Linked DNA regions of Rhodopseudomonas palustris. The protein of the gene in region 1 interacts with the protein of each later gene in a pairwise test. Links are inferred from orthologs where the notes say so. Each region holds a gene or a part of one and is shown in the gene's direction. Other genes may lie near its edges. The genes, in order: uvrA and uvrB.

Evidence for each region.
Region 2: the proteins of uvrA (region 1) and uvrB interact in binary tests that used the Escherichia coli proteins (3 or more experiments, as listed by UniProt). The link is inferred for Rhodopseudomonas palustris from one-to-one orthologs.

Annotation. Positions count from the first base shown.
Region 1 is NZ_CP140155.1:1,377,743-1,384,777, reverse strand. What follows is about bases 757-4,447. They hold uvrA (excinuclease ABC subunit UvrA), read left to right. Parts: upstream 757-1,142; coding sequence 1,143-4,247; downstream 4,248-4,447. Other genes in these bases: SR870_RS06115 (three-Cys-motif partner protein TcmP), read right to left, coding at 4,309-4,447; SR870_RS06125 (outer membrane protein), read left to right, coding at 757-820. Outside these bases: more of SR870_RS06125, read left to right, coding at 80-756; more of SR870_RS06115, read right to left, coding at 4,448-5,556; SR870_RS06110 (DUF5131 family protein), read right to left, coding at 5,578-6,363; SR870_RS06105 (hypothetical protein), read left to right, coding at 6,590-6,958; SR870_RS06100 (DUF433 domain-containing protein), read right to left, coding at 6,995-7,035. UniProt on the Escherichia coli protein: The UvrABC repair system catalyzes the recognition and processing of DNA lesions. UvrA is an ATPase and a DNA-binding protein. A damage recognition complex composed of 2 UvrA and 2 UvrB subunits scans DNA for abnormalities.
Region 2 is NZ_CP140155.1:3,157,516-3,164,510, forward strand. Bases 1,975-5,625 are described here. They hold uvrB (excinuclease ABC subunit UvrB), read left to right. Parts: upstream 1,975-2,353; coding sequence 2,354-5,425; downstream 5,426-5,625. Other genes in these bases: SR870_RS14325 (glutathione binding-like protein), read right to left, coding at 1,975-2,157; SR870_RS14335 (hypothetical protein), read left to right, coding at 5,505-5,625. In the rest of the region: carA (glutamine-hydrolyzing carbamoyl-phosphate synthase small subunit), read left to right, coding at 1-462; SR870_RS14320 (glutathione S-transferase family protein), read right to left, coding at 503-1,198; more of SR870_RS14325, read right to left, coding at 1,450-1,974; more of SR870_RS14335, read left to right, coding at 5,626-6,569; SR870_RS14340 (IS481 family transposase), read left to right, coding at 6,742-6,995. UniProt on the Escherichia coli protein: The UvrABC repair system catalyzes the recognition and processing of DNA lesions. A damage recognition complex composed of 2 UvrA and 2 UvrB subunits scans DNA for abnormalities.

The DNA of each region.
Region 1 (7,035 bases):
TTAGGCGCTCGCGCCGTCGGCCTCTGCGGTGGGGACAACGCAGAAGCAGCCCAAAGACGGATCAACTGGGGACATTGCGATGAAAAAGTTTTTGCTGGGAAGCGTGGCTCTGATTGCGTTGGGTGCGGCGCCGGCGATGGCTGCCGATCTGGCCGCCCGTCCTTACACCAAGGCTCCGCCGATGATCGTCGCCATGTACGACTGGTCCGGCTTCTACATCGGCGCCAACGGCGGCTGGGGCACCAGCCGCAAGTGCTGGGACTTCGCGGGCACCACTGCGACGCCGCTTGCGACGAATGTCGGCGAAGGCTGCCACGATGCGTCGGGCGCCACCGCCGGCGGTCAGATCGGCTACAACTGGCAGATGGGCACCTGGGTGTTCGGCCTCGAAGCGCAGGGCAACTGGGCCGATTTCAAGGGCTCGAACGTCACGGTTCTCGGCGGCCTGTTCGACAACCAGAGCAAGGTCGAGGCCTTCGGCCTGTTCACCGGCCGGATCGGCTACGCCTGGAACAACGCCCTGCTCTACGCCAAGGGCGGCGCGGCGGTCGTCAACGACAAGTACGAGTTCATCCGGCGGGCCGACGGTCTCGTGACCGGGACGGCTTCGGAAACCCGCTGGGGCGCGGCGGTCGGCGCCGGTCTGGAATACGGCTTCACCCCGAACTGGTCGTTCGCGGTCGAATACAACCATCTGTTCCTCGACAAGAAGGACGTCACCTTCACCAACACCGCTGTCGAGCGCGTCAAGCAGGACGCCGACATCGTCACCGCCCGCATCAACTATCGCTGGGGCGGCCCGGTCGTCGCGAAGTACTGAGCTTCACGCTCTCCCACGGGAGACGAAATCCGAGATACGAAAGGCCGGCCTCGCGCCGGCCTTTCTGCTTTTTGGCCCCGGTGGCCGTGCAGAGCGTGCCGGATAAGCCGGCCGCCATGCGGCGCGCGCGATGGTCGATCGCCGGAACGGCGACACCCGGACGGCGTTGAAGCCGCGCCGCAACAATCGGTTGATGACCGCGCCGCGGCTCTGGAAATCGTTTCCCGTTCTTCCTATGTTCCAGGCTCCACCCAACTGGCGCCCGCCCGGACGATCGCGGCTGTGCGCCCCAACCTGCGCGACGTCGCGTCTGGACCCCTGCATGGACGAAGTGATCAAGGCGAAGCGCCAGCCGCCCCAACAGCAGTCCGCGGCCTCGAGCCGGACCGCCATCACCATTCGCGGCGCCCGCGAGCACAATCTCAAAAACGTCGACGTCGTGATCCCGCGCGACAAGCTGGCGGTGTTCACCGGCCTGTCCGGCTCCGGCAAATCCTCGCTGGCGTTCGACACCATCTATGCCGAGGGCCAGCGCCGCTACGTCGAATCGCTGTCGGCCTATGCCCGGCAGTTCCTGGAGATGATGCAGAAGCCGGACGTCGACCAGATCGACGGGTTGTCGCCGGCGATCTCGATCGAGCAGAAGACCACCTCGAAGAACCCGCGCTCCACGGTCGGCACCGTCACCGAGATCTACGACTACATGCGCCTGCTGTGGGCGCGCGTCGGCGTGCCGTATTCGCCCGCTACAGGTCTCCCGATCGAGAGCCAGACGGTGTCGCAGATGGTCGACCGGGTGCTGGCGCTGCCCGAGGGCACGCGGCTGTATCTGCTGGCGCCTGTGGTGCGCGGCCGCAAGGGCGAGTACCGCAAGGAGCTCGCCGAATGGCTCAAGAAGGGTTTTCAGCGCGTCAAGATCGACGGCGCGTTCCACGAGCTGGCCGAGGCGCCGACGCTCGACAAGAAATTCCCGCACGACATCGACGTCGTGGTCGACCGCATCGTGGTGCGCCCCGACATCGGCCAGCGCCTCGCCGAGAGTTTTGAAACCGCGCTGAAGCTCGCCGAAGGGCTGGCGGTGATCGAGTTCGCGGATGCGCCGCCGCCGTCGCCATCCTTCGAGACGCGCCCTGCGGGCGCTCCTCAGGATGAGGACGAACCCAAGCGCGGCAAGGCAAAGAAGGGAGCCCCTCACCCTGAGGAGGCGCAAAGCGCCGTCTCGAAGGGTGAGGCTGCGGGCAAGAAAGTCGCGAAGATCCACGACAAATCTGGTCCAGAGCGCATCCTGTTCTCGGAAAAATTCGCCTGCCCGGTGTCCGGCTTCACCATTCCGGAGATCGAGCCGCGCCTGTTCTCGTTCAACAACCCGTACGGCGCCTGCCCGGAATGCGGCGGGCTCGGCATCGAGCAGCATATCGACGCCGACCTCGTCGTGCCCGACAAGGAGCTGACGCTGCGCAAGGGCGCGATCGCGCCGTGGGCGAAGTCGTCGTCGCCCTACTATCTACAGACGCTGACGGCGCTCGCGAAGTTCTACAAATTCACGCTCGATACCAAATGGAAGGACCTCACCAAAAAGGTCCAGAACGCCCTGCTCCACGGCTCCGGCGACGACGAGATCAAGTTCTCCTACGAGGACGGGGTGCGCTCCTACGACACCAAGAAACCGTTCGAGGGCGTCGTCACCAATATCGAGCGCCGCTTCCGCGAGACCGAGAGCGAATGGGCGCGCGAAGAGCTCGGCAAGTATTTTTCCGACGTGCCCTGCGAGGCCTGCCACGGCCATCGGCTGAAGCCCGAGGCGCTGTGCGTCAAGATCGGCGGCAAGCACATCGGCGACATCTCCGAGCTCTCCGTGAAAGCCGCCGGCGAATGGTTCGAGGCGGTGCCGGCCGCGCTCAACACCCAGCAGAACGAGATCGCCGTCCGCATCCTCAAGGAGATCCGCGACCGGCTGAGTTTCCTGCTCGACGTCGGCCTGAACTATCTGACGCTGGCGCGCGCCGCCGGCACGCTGTCGGGCGGCGAAAGCCAGCGCATCCGGCTGGCCTCGCAGATCGGCTCGGGCCTCACCGGCGTGCTCTATGTGCTCGACGAGCCGTCGATCGGCCTGCACCAGCGCGACAACGCCCGCCTGCTCGACACCCTCAAACGACTCCGCGATCTCGGCAACACCGTGATCGTGGTCGAACACGACGAGGACGCCATTCGGCTGGCCGATTTCGTGCTCGATATCGGCCCCGGCGCCGGCGTCCATGGCGGCCACATCGTGGCGCAGGGCACGCCCGACGAGGTGATGGCCAATCCGAAATCGCTGACCGGCAAATATCTCACCGGCGAATTGTCGGTGCCGATTCCGGAGCGCCGGCCGCCCAACCATCGCCGCACGCTCAAGCTCGTCAACGCCCGCGGCAACAATCTCAAGAACGTCACCGCCGAGATTCCGCTCGGCCTGTTCACCTGCGTCACCGGCGTCTCAGGCGGCGGCAAGTCGACGCTGTTGATCGACACCTTCTACAAGGCGATCGCCCGCAAGCTGAACAACGCCAGCGAGCCGCCGGCGCCGCACGACCGCATCGAAGGCCTCGAGCACATCGACAAGATCATCGACATCGACCAGTCGCCGATCGGCCGCACCCCGCGCAGCAATCCCGCGACCTACACCGGCGCGTTCACGCCGATCCGCGAATGGTTCGCCGGCCTGCCCGAGTCCAAGGCGCGCGGCTACGAGCCGGGCCGGTTCAGCTTCAACGTCAAGGGTGGCCGCTGCGAGGCCTGCCAGGGCGACGGCGTCATCAAGATCGAGATGCACTTCCTGCCCGACGTCTATGTCACCTGCGATGTCTGCAAGGGCAAGCGCTACAACCGCGAAACGCTCGAAGTGCTGTTCAAGGGCAAGTCGATCGCCGACGTGCTCGACATGACGGTCGAGGAAGCCGCCGACTTCTTCAAGGCGGTGCCGCGCGTCCGCGAGACCTTCAAGACGCTGCACCGCGTCGGCCTCGACTACATCCATGTCGGCCAGCAGGCGACGACGCTCTCCGGCGGCGAAGCCCAGCGCGTCAAGCTCGCCAAGGAACTGAGCAAGCGCGCCACCGGCCGCACGCTCTACATTCTGGACGAGCCGACCACCGGACTCCATTTTCACGACGTCGCCAAGCTGCTCGAAGTGCTGCACGAGCTGGTGGCGCAGGGCAATACGGTGGTGGTGATCGAGCACAATCTCGAAGTCATCAAGACCGCCGACTGGGTGATCGATTTAGGCCCCGAAGGCGGCGACGGCGGCGGCGAAATCGTCGCCTGGGGCCCGCCGGAAGATATCGTCAAAGCGCCGCGCAGCTACACGGGGAAGTTTCTCAAGCCGGTGCTGGAGAAGAAGGGGCTGACGGCGATGAAGAAGAGGAAGGCGGACGAGGCGGCGGAGTAAGGGCCGCACCAATGTTGTTCAAGCGAAGGCCATTTGATGCGTTCGTTCCATGCGGGCGACGTCAGCGACGTTTCGATGGCGGCGTTGAAAACGAAAAGCTGCGCTGCTGTCGAAGCCGCAATGTGTCGGTAGGACGAATGGTGTGCGGCGCCCCCCGATCGCCGCCGCGTGCCGTGACCACTTGCAGGTCCGGATTTTCGATCATCACGCCATGAATATCCTGCGTGTGCGCCGGCGTAGCCGTATAGATGCTGGCGTAAAAGTCAGCAACAGATACAGCGTCGCCGAACTCGGATACAAGGCGGGGAATGTCACCGTGCAATTGCGATTTGGCGCTGTCGCGGCCTTTCATGTCGAATAGGTACAGGCCGCCTTCGTGTTGCGGATCGTAAGCCAACATATGTAGGCCAGACCGCCCGTAGTGCGCTAACGTGCTGGCGTTGTCGTGCAGTACGTCGTTGTACTCCTGTCGCGCGCGATGCGACTTTGCAAAGTGCAACATCCAGTAGTTCCATCCGTTCGGATTGTGAATAGAAAACGGGCTAACATAGCTGGCGCATCGCTCGAACGCTTCAAACACAAGCCGCTCAGTAGCGCCAAGCCACGCTTGATTGTTCATCATTAGCCCGAGATTTGACACGCTGTCCGCGTCAACTCCAATCGGATTTAGGCGTGCGTTCAACGCATTTGGATCAGTCTTTTTCAAGAACGAAATCAAGGCCTCAATGGCGAAAGTGTAGAAAATCTCAGGTGACGAAAACGAGGCGATTATGTCGGTAAGCGTTTCGTGCGCTACGCGACTGTTGCCGCACTGATCCAGATTAAACAGAACGCTTTGCACTCGATTGTATTGCAGAAACTCACGTATCTCGGCGCAGACGCTTTCGAATTCCTGCTGCCGGTAGTGAACTTCAAGATGAAGACGTGGCTCACTTTCCTTAATCCCGGCGAGCAGAGGCGCGACGTGCTGCTTTAGGATTTCAATAGCGCCGGGATCGAAATCGTTGAAGATTAGTACACATTCTATATCTAATGGCGACATGCCTTCATTAGCGCGTCTCAGGTTCAGTTCGATTGAAGCGGCACGCAATTCCTCAATGAAGATCAACGGCGATCCCGATGCGCCACAATTGTAGACGCCGCCGCCAGCGAATCCATCAACTATTGCAAATCGGAACTTTGATTGCTGCGGAAGCTGGCAACGGACCCTAATGTAACGGGCAAAGTACTGTCGGATGATTTGGTGCTTGCGGCGCGAATGTTCTTCTAACGTCGCGCCATCTTTCCACGTGTAAGGCTTTGCAACCATAAATACCCCCGGCGACCGGGTCTAGGCTCCGATCGTTCGATCTAATGCTGGCATCCCATCCCAGTGTTGACCGCGATACTCGCGGCCGTTCGCCTTCTTGGATCGCCGCTTGTTATCTTTACCCCAAGTGCCCCACTGCTTAAAAAAGAAGGTGGTGTTGAAACGCTCACACTGTTCGTAAATTTCGTCGATCCATTCTTCGCGGATCGGTCTTGCGGAACGACCGCTTTCGCCACCCACAATCGCCCAATCAATTCCGCATAAATCAACCGCGCCGACCGATCCTATCAAGGGTTCGAACGACAAGAAACGGATTGCTGCTGGCACTGTGCGTAAGTGATCGATGCGATCTACAACAGCGCCATTTTCAACACTCGTCCCCAGCCATACGTTCGGGAGAACGGTAGCAAGGTGGGATCGCACGAAGGTGCTCATCCGCGCCGGGCGTTTTGTTAAGATCTGATAGTGATGACGCGGCGTGTCCCGCATCACATCCCATACCTTATTTATGAAGGCGTCGCTCACCCGTTCGTGGAATAGATCGCTCATCGAGTTGACGAAGATCTTCTTTGGCTTCCGCCACCGGTACGGGATTGCAAGCGCGTCGGCATCTTCGCGCACGACGCCATTCCAGATAACTCGTTTTGAACTTCTCCGCGTTAAGCCAGCGTATTTCGCAACCTGCATGGCTTGCAGGCGGCGAGCCATTTCCATCGCGTAACAGTTGGTGCAGCCCGCGCTTACGATCGTGCAGCCGACCACGGGGTTCCACGTGGCATCGGTCCATTCGATCTGTGTTTCAGCCATCGTTCGCCCCAGTGCAGCACTTATAGGAAAGTGACCAAAAATAGTTCACAATCCACAAAAATGCGGATTGACGCCATCACTCGCCAATTGGGCATCCCGCAGCAGGCTGTACCGTCTGGGAAGCTCCACTTCGATGAAGCGAGCGACATCTATAGATGCCGCGTGTGGCCCCGTCACACCCGAATTTGAATCGCCCTCCCGCCCCCACCCGTCTACACTCCCCCCCATGACCCGCCTCACCGCCCTCACGCTCGCAATCACCCTCGCGCTGCTTCCCCTCGCCGCCTCGGCGGCTTCGCCCAAGAAGCACGCCAAGCGGGCGCAGAGCAGCGGCCTGCCCGGCTATGTGCAGCCGCCGAGCAATTCCGTGCCGCTGTTCATGCAGAAGTTGTCCCGCTCGCAGCGGGCGATGCTGCGGCCGAAGCGGCCGTGGTACATCGATCCGACGCCGGAATATTATCGCTGGAACGGCGGCTGGGCCGGCGAATGGCGCTATCTCGGCCGGCCGGGCTTCTATCGCGGCCGCTACAATGGCGGCAGCTTCGGGCCTTGCTGGACGCAGACGCCGATCGGGCCGGTGTGGAACTGCGGCTGAGGCCGGTCCACAGTCTCTCAGTCGTCGGTGCGTAGCTCACGCATCCGCTTGCACGGCCCGGATGTCGTCCGCCGTCA
Region 2 (6,995 bases), 1.8 Mb from region 1 along the record:
GCGCTGAAGCCGGACGGCGTGTTCCTGTCGAACGGCCCGGGCGATCCGGCGGCGACCGGCAAATATGCGGTGCCGGTGATCCAGCAGGTGATCAATTCCGGCGTGCCGACCTTCGGCATTTGTCTCGGGCACCAGATGCTCGGCCTCGCGCTCGGCGGCAAGACCGTGAAGATGCATCAGGGCCACCACGGCGCCAATCATCCGGTCAAGGATCTCACCACCGGCAAGGTCGAGATCACCTCGATGAACCACGGCTTCGCGGTCGACAAGACGACGCTGCCGGCCAACGTCCAGCAGACGCATGTGTCGCTGTTCGACGATTCGAACTGCGGCATCGCGCTGGCCGACCGGCCGGTGTTCTCGGTGCAGTACCACCCCGAAGCCTCACCCGGCCCGCGCGACTCGCACTATCTGTTCCGCCGGTTCTCGGACCTGATGCGGGCGAAGAAGAGCGCGGCGTAGGGCGGGAACTCGCCGCCGTCTCTGACGACGACGGCGGCGCTCACACCGGATAGCCGCCCGAGTTTCGCGCCAGGCCGCCGAACGCGTCGAGCAATCTGTCGCGCCAGGCGTGGACCGGGTCGTCGGGCTTCAGCAGCGCGAAATCGCTGACGGCGCGGGCCCACTGGAAGCCACCGAACACGATGTAATCCGCGTAGTTGGGCGCAGCGCCGCCGATGAAGGGCTGCGTCTTCAGCGTCAGCCGCAGCGGGTCGAGCGACTTGCGGAAGCCTTCGACCGCGCTGTCGCGCGTGCTCGCGATCTCCTCCAGCGTCTTGCCGAAGCGCGCCTCGCGGCTCTTGCGGAAATACGCGGCGTCGTCCGGACCGAGCCGCTGGACGATGTCGGCGATGATCAGCGGAAAGATGCCGCCGACGATCGCCGGATCGCCCCAGGCGTTCAGCATCCGCGCCATCGCGCGGCCGCCGTCGCCACCGAACAGCGATGGCCGGTCGGGGTAGGTATCTTCGAGATAATTCGCGATCGCCCAGGAGTCGCAGACGGATTTGTCGCCGTCGAGCAGCACCGGCACCTTCTCGGAACTGTACGGCGCGATCGCCGATGTCTCGGTGAAGCGCCACGGGATGGTCTCGGCGGCGAGCCCCTTGTGCGCCAGCGCCATCCGGATCCGCCAGCAATACGGCGAGAACGGCCGCGTCGCATCGGCGCCGACCAGTTCGAAGAGTTTGAGGGTCATGATGCGTGTCCTCGGGTCTCGCTGATGGTCGTGGGCGCTCGCCCCACTTCGCGTCGTCATCGCCGGACCTGATCCGGCGATCCATCTCTTCAAGAGGATGGATGCGCGGGTCAAGCCCGCGCATGACGGGATTGGTGATACGACGGCCGTCATTCCGGGGCGCCGCGCAGCGGCGAACCCGGAATCTCGCGGTGATCTGAACTTCGGGATTCCGGGTTCGCGCTGCGCGCGCCCCGGAATGACGACACCAATTACTTCACCACCGCCGCGGTCTGGCCGAACAGCAGCTTCTTTTCTTCCTCGGTGCGGATCGTCGGCTGGCCGAAATCGGGGTTGACCTCCTTGGCCTTGGCGTAGGCACGCACGGTCGCCGGGCGCGCGGCGATCGCCTCGAGCCAGCGTTTCAGATGCGGGAAATCGTCGATGTTCTGGCTCTGGTTCTTGTACGGCACGATCCACGGATAGCTCGCCATATCGGCGATCGAATACTCCCCGGCGAGAAAGTCGCGGTCGGCGAGGCGCTTGTTGAGCACACCGTAGAGCCGGTTGGTCTCGTTGACGTAGCGATTGATGGCGTAGGGGATTTTCTCGGGCGCGTAGACGTTGAAATGATGGTTCTGCCCGGCCATCGGGCCGAGCCCGCCCATCTGCCAGAACAGCCATTGCAGCGCGTCGTTGCGCGCGTACAGGTCCTTCGGCAGGAAGCGCCCGGTCTTGTCGGCGAGATACAGCAGGATCGCGCCGGATTCGAACACCGACAGCGGCTTGCCGCCGCCGGCAGGCGCATGATCGACGATCGCCGGCATCCGGTTGTTCGGCGCGATCGCCAGGAAGTCCGGCTGGAACTGATCGCCCTTGCCGATGTTCACCGGCACGATCTTGTAATCGAGCCCCGCCTCCTCCAGGAACATCGTGATCTTGTGGCCGTTCGGCGTGGTCCAGTAGTACAGGTCGATCATCGGGCGTTTCCTGTGGCTGACGCTGGCAAAGTTGATGCGGTTGCATGGACTTTGACGGAACGCCGCGTGATGTCAATGGGCGGGAACCATCGGCGCCGCATGAGAGGCTGCAGCCTTGCATTGCGTCCCGCGAATACACGGCTGCGCGTCACCTCCCGCCCTTTTCACCCGCCGCCGTCGGTCCCATATTCGGCCCATGGCCAAATCCCCCGATTCCCCGAACAAGCCTGGCGCGGCGAAAGCCAGATCGTCGTCCAAAGCCCCGAAATCCAAGGCGCATCGCCCCGACGTCAAGCCGATCGGGCCGGCGTTGGCGGAGCTGCTCAACCCGGCGATCAATCGCGGCGACGCCGGGATGGGCTCGGGCACCGGGCTGCAGCAGCCGCCGGACAATTCACGCGACCGCCGCACCGGCGGCGAAGCCGCGGTGCATCGCGGCCGGGCGTCGACGGCGAAGGGGAGCGCATCGCAGATCAACAGCGCCGCACCCGCGGCTTCCCCCCCACCCCGCCCCTCCCCCGCAAGGGGGGAGGGAGAAGAGAGCACGGCCTCGCCGCAATCCTCCCCTCCCCCTCGCGAGGAGGGGTCAGGAGTGGGGGGCAACGGGCAAGGGTTTGGTCAAGGCTTCGCTGAAGCCCCGCAAGCGACCTACGGCACCGCCGCCACCATCCCGACGCTGGATCCGGAACTGGCGCGGCAGCTCGGGCTGCCGACCGAGGAGGACGACGCGGCCGCGATGGCGCGGCCGCCGCGCAACAAGATGGAGGCGCTCGGGGTGCAGGCCACCGCCGAGGCGCTGGAGGCGCTGATCCGCGAGGGGCGTCCGGAATTCAAGGGCGACGACGGCAACGTCAAGCTGTGGGTGCCGCACCGGCCGCCGCGGCCGGAGAAATCCGAAGGCGGCGTGCGCTTCGTCATCAAGTCGGACTACGAGCCGAAGGGCGACCAGCCGACCGCCATCAAGGAACTGGTCGAAGGCATCGCCCGCAACGATCGCACCCAGGTGCTGCTCGGCGTCACCGGCTCGGGCAAGACCTACACCATGGCCAAGGTGATCGAGGCGACGCAGCGCCCCGCGATCATCCTGGCGCCGAACAAGACGCTGGCGGCGCAGCTCTACGGCGAGTTCAAGAGCTTCTTCCCCGACAACGCCGTCGAGTATTTCGTCTCGTATTACGACTACTACCAGCCGGAAGCCTACGTCCCGCGCACCGACACCTATATCGAGAAGGACTCCTCGATCAACGAGCAGATCGACCGGATGCGGCATTCGGCGACGCGCGCGCTGCTGGAGCGCGACGACGTCATCATCGTCGCCTCGGTGTCGTGCATCTACGGTATCGGCTCGGTCGAGACCTACACGGCGATGACCTTCGCGCTGAAGAAGGGCGAGCGGATCGACCAGCGCGCGCTGATCGCCGATCTGGTGGCGCTGCAATACAAGCGCACGCAAGCCGACTTCACCCGCGGCACGTTTCGCGTGCGCGGCGACGTCATCGACATCTTCCCGGCGCACTACGAGGATCGCGCCTGGCGGGTGAAGATGTTCGGCGACGAGGTCGAAGCTATCGAGGAATTCGACCCGCTCACCGGCCACAAGCAGGACGAGCTGGAATTCGTCAAGATCTACGCCAATTCGCACTATGTGACGCCGCGGCCGACGCTGATCCAGGCGATCAAGTCGATCAAGAGCGAGTTGAAATGGCGGCTCGACCAGTTGCACGCGCAGGGCCGCCTCTTGGAAGCGCAGCGGCTGGAGCAGCGCACCTCGTTCGACATCGAGATGATGGAAGCGACCGGAAGCTGCGCCGGCATCGAGAACTACTCGCGCTATCTCACCGGCCGCCGCCCCGGCGAGCCGCCGCCGACGCTGTTCGAATACGTGCCCGACAACGCGCTGGTGTTCGCCGACGAGAGCCACGTCACCGTGCCGCAGATCGGCGGCATGTTCAAAGGCGACTTCCGGCGCAAGGCGACGCTGGCCGAATACGGCTTCCGCTTGCCGTCCTGCATGGACAACCGGCCGCTGCGGTTCGAGGAATGGGACATGATGCGGCCGCAGAGCGTGGCCGTGTCGGCGACGCCGGCGGCGTGGGAGCTGAACGAATCGGGCGGCGTGTTCGTCGAACAAGTCATCCGCCCGACCGGGCTGATCGATCCGCCGGTGGACATCCGCCCGGCGCGCACCCAGGTCGACGACCTCGTCGGCGAAGTCCGCGCCACCGCCAATGCCGGCTATCGCAGCCTGATCACCGTGCTGACCAAGCGGATGGCCGAAGACCTCACCGAGTTCCTGCACGAGCAGGGAATCCGCGTGCGCTACATGCATTCGGACATCGACACCATCGAGCGGATCGAGATCATCCGCGACCTGCGGCTCGGCGCGTTCGACGCGCTGGTCGGCATCAATCTGCTGCGCGAAGGCCTCGACATTCCGGAATGCGCGCTGGTGGCGATCCTCGACGCCGACAAGGAGGGCTTCCTGCGCAGCGAGACCTCGCTGATCCAGACCATCGGCCGCGCCGCGCGCAACGTCGACGGCAAGGTGATCCTCTATGCCGACCACGTCACCGGCTCGATGCAGCGCGCGATGGACGAGACCGGTCGCCGCCGCGAGAAGCAGATCGAATACAACACCGCGCACGGCATCACCCCGGAGAGCATCAAGAAGTCGATCGGAGATATTCTCGGCTCGGTGTACGAGCGCGACCACGTGCTGGTCGAGATCGGCGACGGCAAGGGCTCGGGCTTCACCGACGACGCCGCGGTGATCGGGCACAATTTCGGGGCGGTGCTGGCCGACCTCGAAACCAGGATGCGCGAGGCCGCCGCCGACCTCAACTTCGAGGAAGCCGCGCGACTGCGCGACGAAGTCAAACGCCTGCGCGCGACCGAACTGGCGGTGAGCGACGACCCGACGGTGAAGCAGCGCGGCGTCGCCGCCAAGGCGGGGAGCTACAAGGGCGACAAACAGTTCGGCGCCTCCGCCAACCTGCCGAAACTCTCGACCGAACGCGGCGGCAACAACACCCCGCGCAGCAAGGTGCACAAACCCGACCTCGACGAAATGGGCATCGCCGGCTGGCACGAAGTCAAGAAAGTGCAGCGGAGCAAGCCGCGCAAACCGACGCTCGACGAGATGGGCCCGGGCACCGAGAGCAGGATCTTCCAGCCGACCAACAGCCGCGAGTCGGGGCCGGAATTCGGCCCCGCCCCGCGCTCGAGCGGCGGGGCGCCGGGGCATCGGGGCGGGTGGAAGAAGAGGTAGCTTGTCAAGCGAGGACTATGCACCCGTCTGACTCTATGCTTCACTAATTGTATTTTAACAATCAATTAGTGGGGCATAGATGAGTATCAACTTGAAATCATTTGCCTTTACGGCTGTTTTTTCGGGCGCTTGCGCTGGCTGTGTCGGCGGTCAAGTCGTTGAGGGATCGAACTCCGCGCCGCTGGATGAGGCGTTCGACGGCGCCTACATGGCCTATTTCCTGCCTAGGGGCGAGTTGACGGCAACGGCCAGCTACGATCCTCAGTCGGAAACGATAACCCTATCCTCGACCCCTAAAATCCTTCCTGACCTTAAACATCGGGAAAGCGTGCTGTACCGGCACAGCGATATGTCCAACGACGAAGTCACAATCGAAATCGATCCGAACGGACTACTCAAATCGGTATCCACTACGACGACCGACCAAACAAAAGAGATCGTCAAGGCTGTGGCTGAAGTCGCACAACAGTTCAGCACTTTGCAAAGAGAAGTTCAGAAGGGCCAGTTCAGTACGTTCCTCGAGGCCCCCCTTGGGTCGAAGGAGACTCCGCCGCTTCCACCACCACCGAACTGCCCCAAAGCTGCCGTTCAGGCAACGTTCGATCTGACGTATGGGAGCGCCGGGGACCATCACAAACCCACTAAACCACTCACACTGAAGGCGACCCCGGCAGTGGGCGACAGCAGACCGGAAAAGGAAAAGTCGAGCGAAACTTGCGAACTGAGCATCTCGATCACCGATGTGAATATCGGCAAGAAGGGTGCCATCCCGACCCAAGTGTCCCTGCCGGCGGCAGCTTACCCCGCGACAGCCCTCTATTACCAAGATCAACCGCGCATTTGTCCGACCAACGCGGTGTGCTTCCGGACAGCGACAGGCCGTGAACTGAAGATCTCCGCGAGCCTCACGCGTCCACGCGCAAAGACCCTGCCGGCTGAGACTGTGGAGACTGTCGTGGCTCCAGGGCCGCATCAAGGGGTGCTTTACTTCAACAGGCGAGCGTTCGTCAGCAATTCGACGACGGCAAGTTTCACCAACGGCATGCTCACGAAGTTGGTCGCCAAGGACCCGAGCGCAGCGCTCGGAGCGCTCCAGCTTTCGACTGAGGTACTGAAATCGTTCACCGTGTTGGTGAAGTTGTAGATCGAATAGAGGGCTGGATGTCCGTCCAAGCGGAGGCAGACAGGATCAATCGGCGGTGAGCAATATGGGTACGGACCGGATAGATTCCTGACAGTTCAGACCGGGGTGATTGTCGACAGTTCACACTGCATCGGAGGGAGGACCGCCGATGCCTTTTGTGGAGACCTGTCGGATGGAACAGCGGGTGCGGATGCTGTCGGAGCATGCGAGCGGCCATTGGAGCGTGTCGGATCTGTGCCGGCGCTACGGGGTCAGTCGAGACACGTTCTACGAGTGGCGGCGGCGTCGGGACAGCGGGGCCGAGGACTGGTTCGTGGACCGCTCGCATGCTCCGCATCATTGCCCGCAGCGGACCGATGCCGCACTGGTTGCGACGATCGTCGATCTGCGGCGCCGGTTTCCGCACATGGGTCCGCGCAAGCTTCT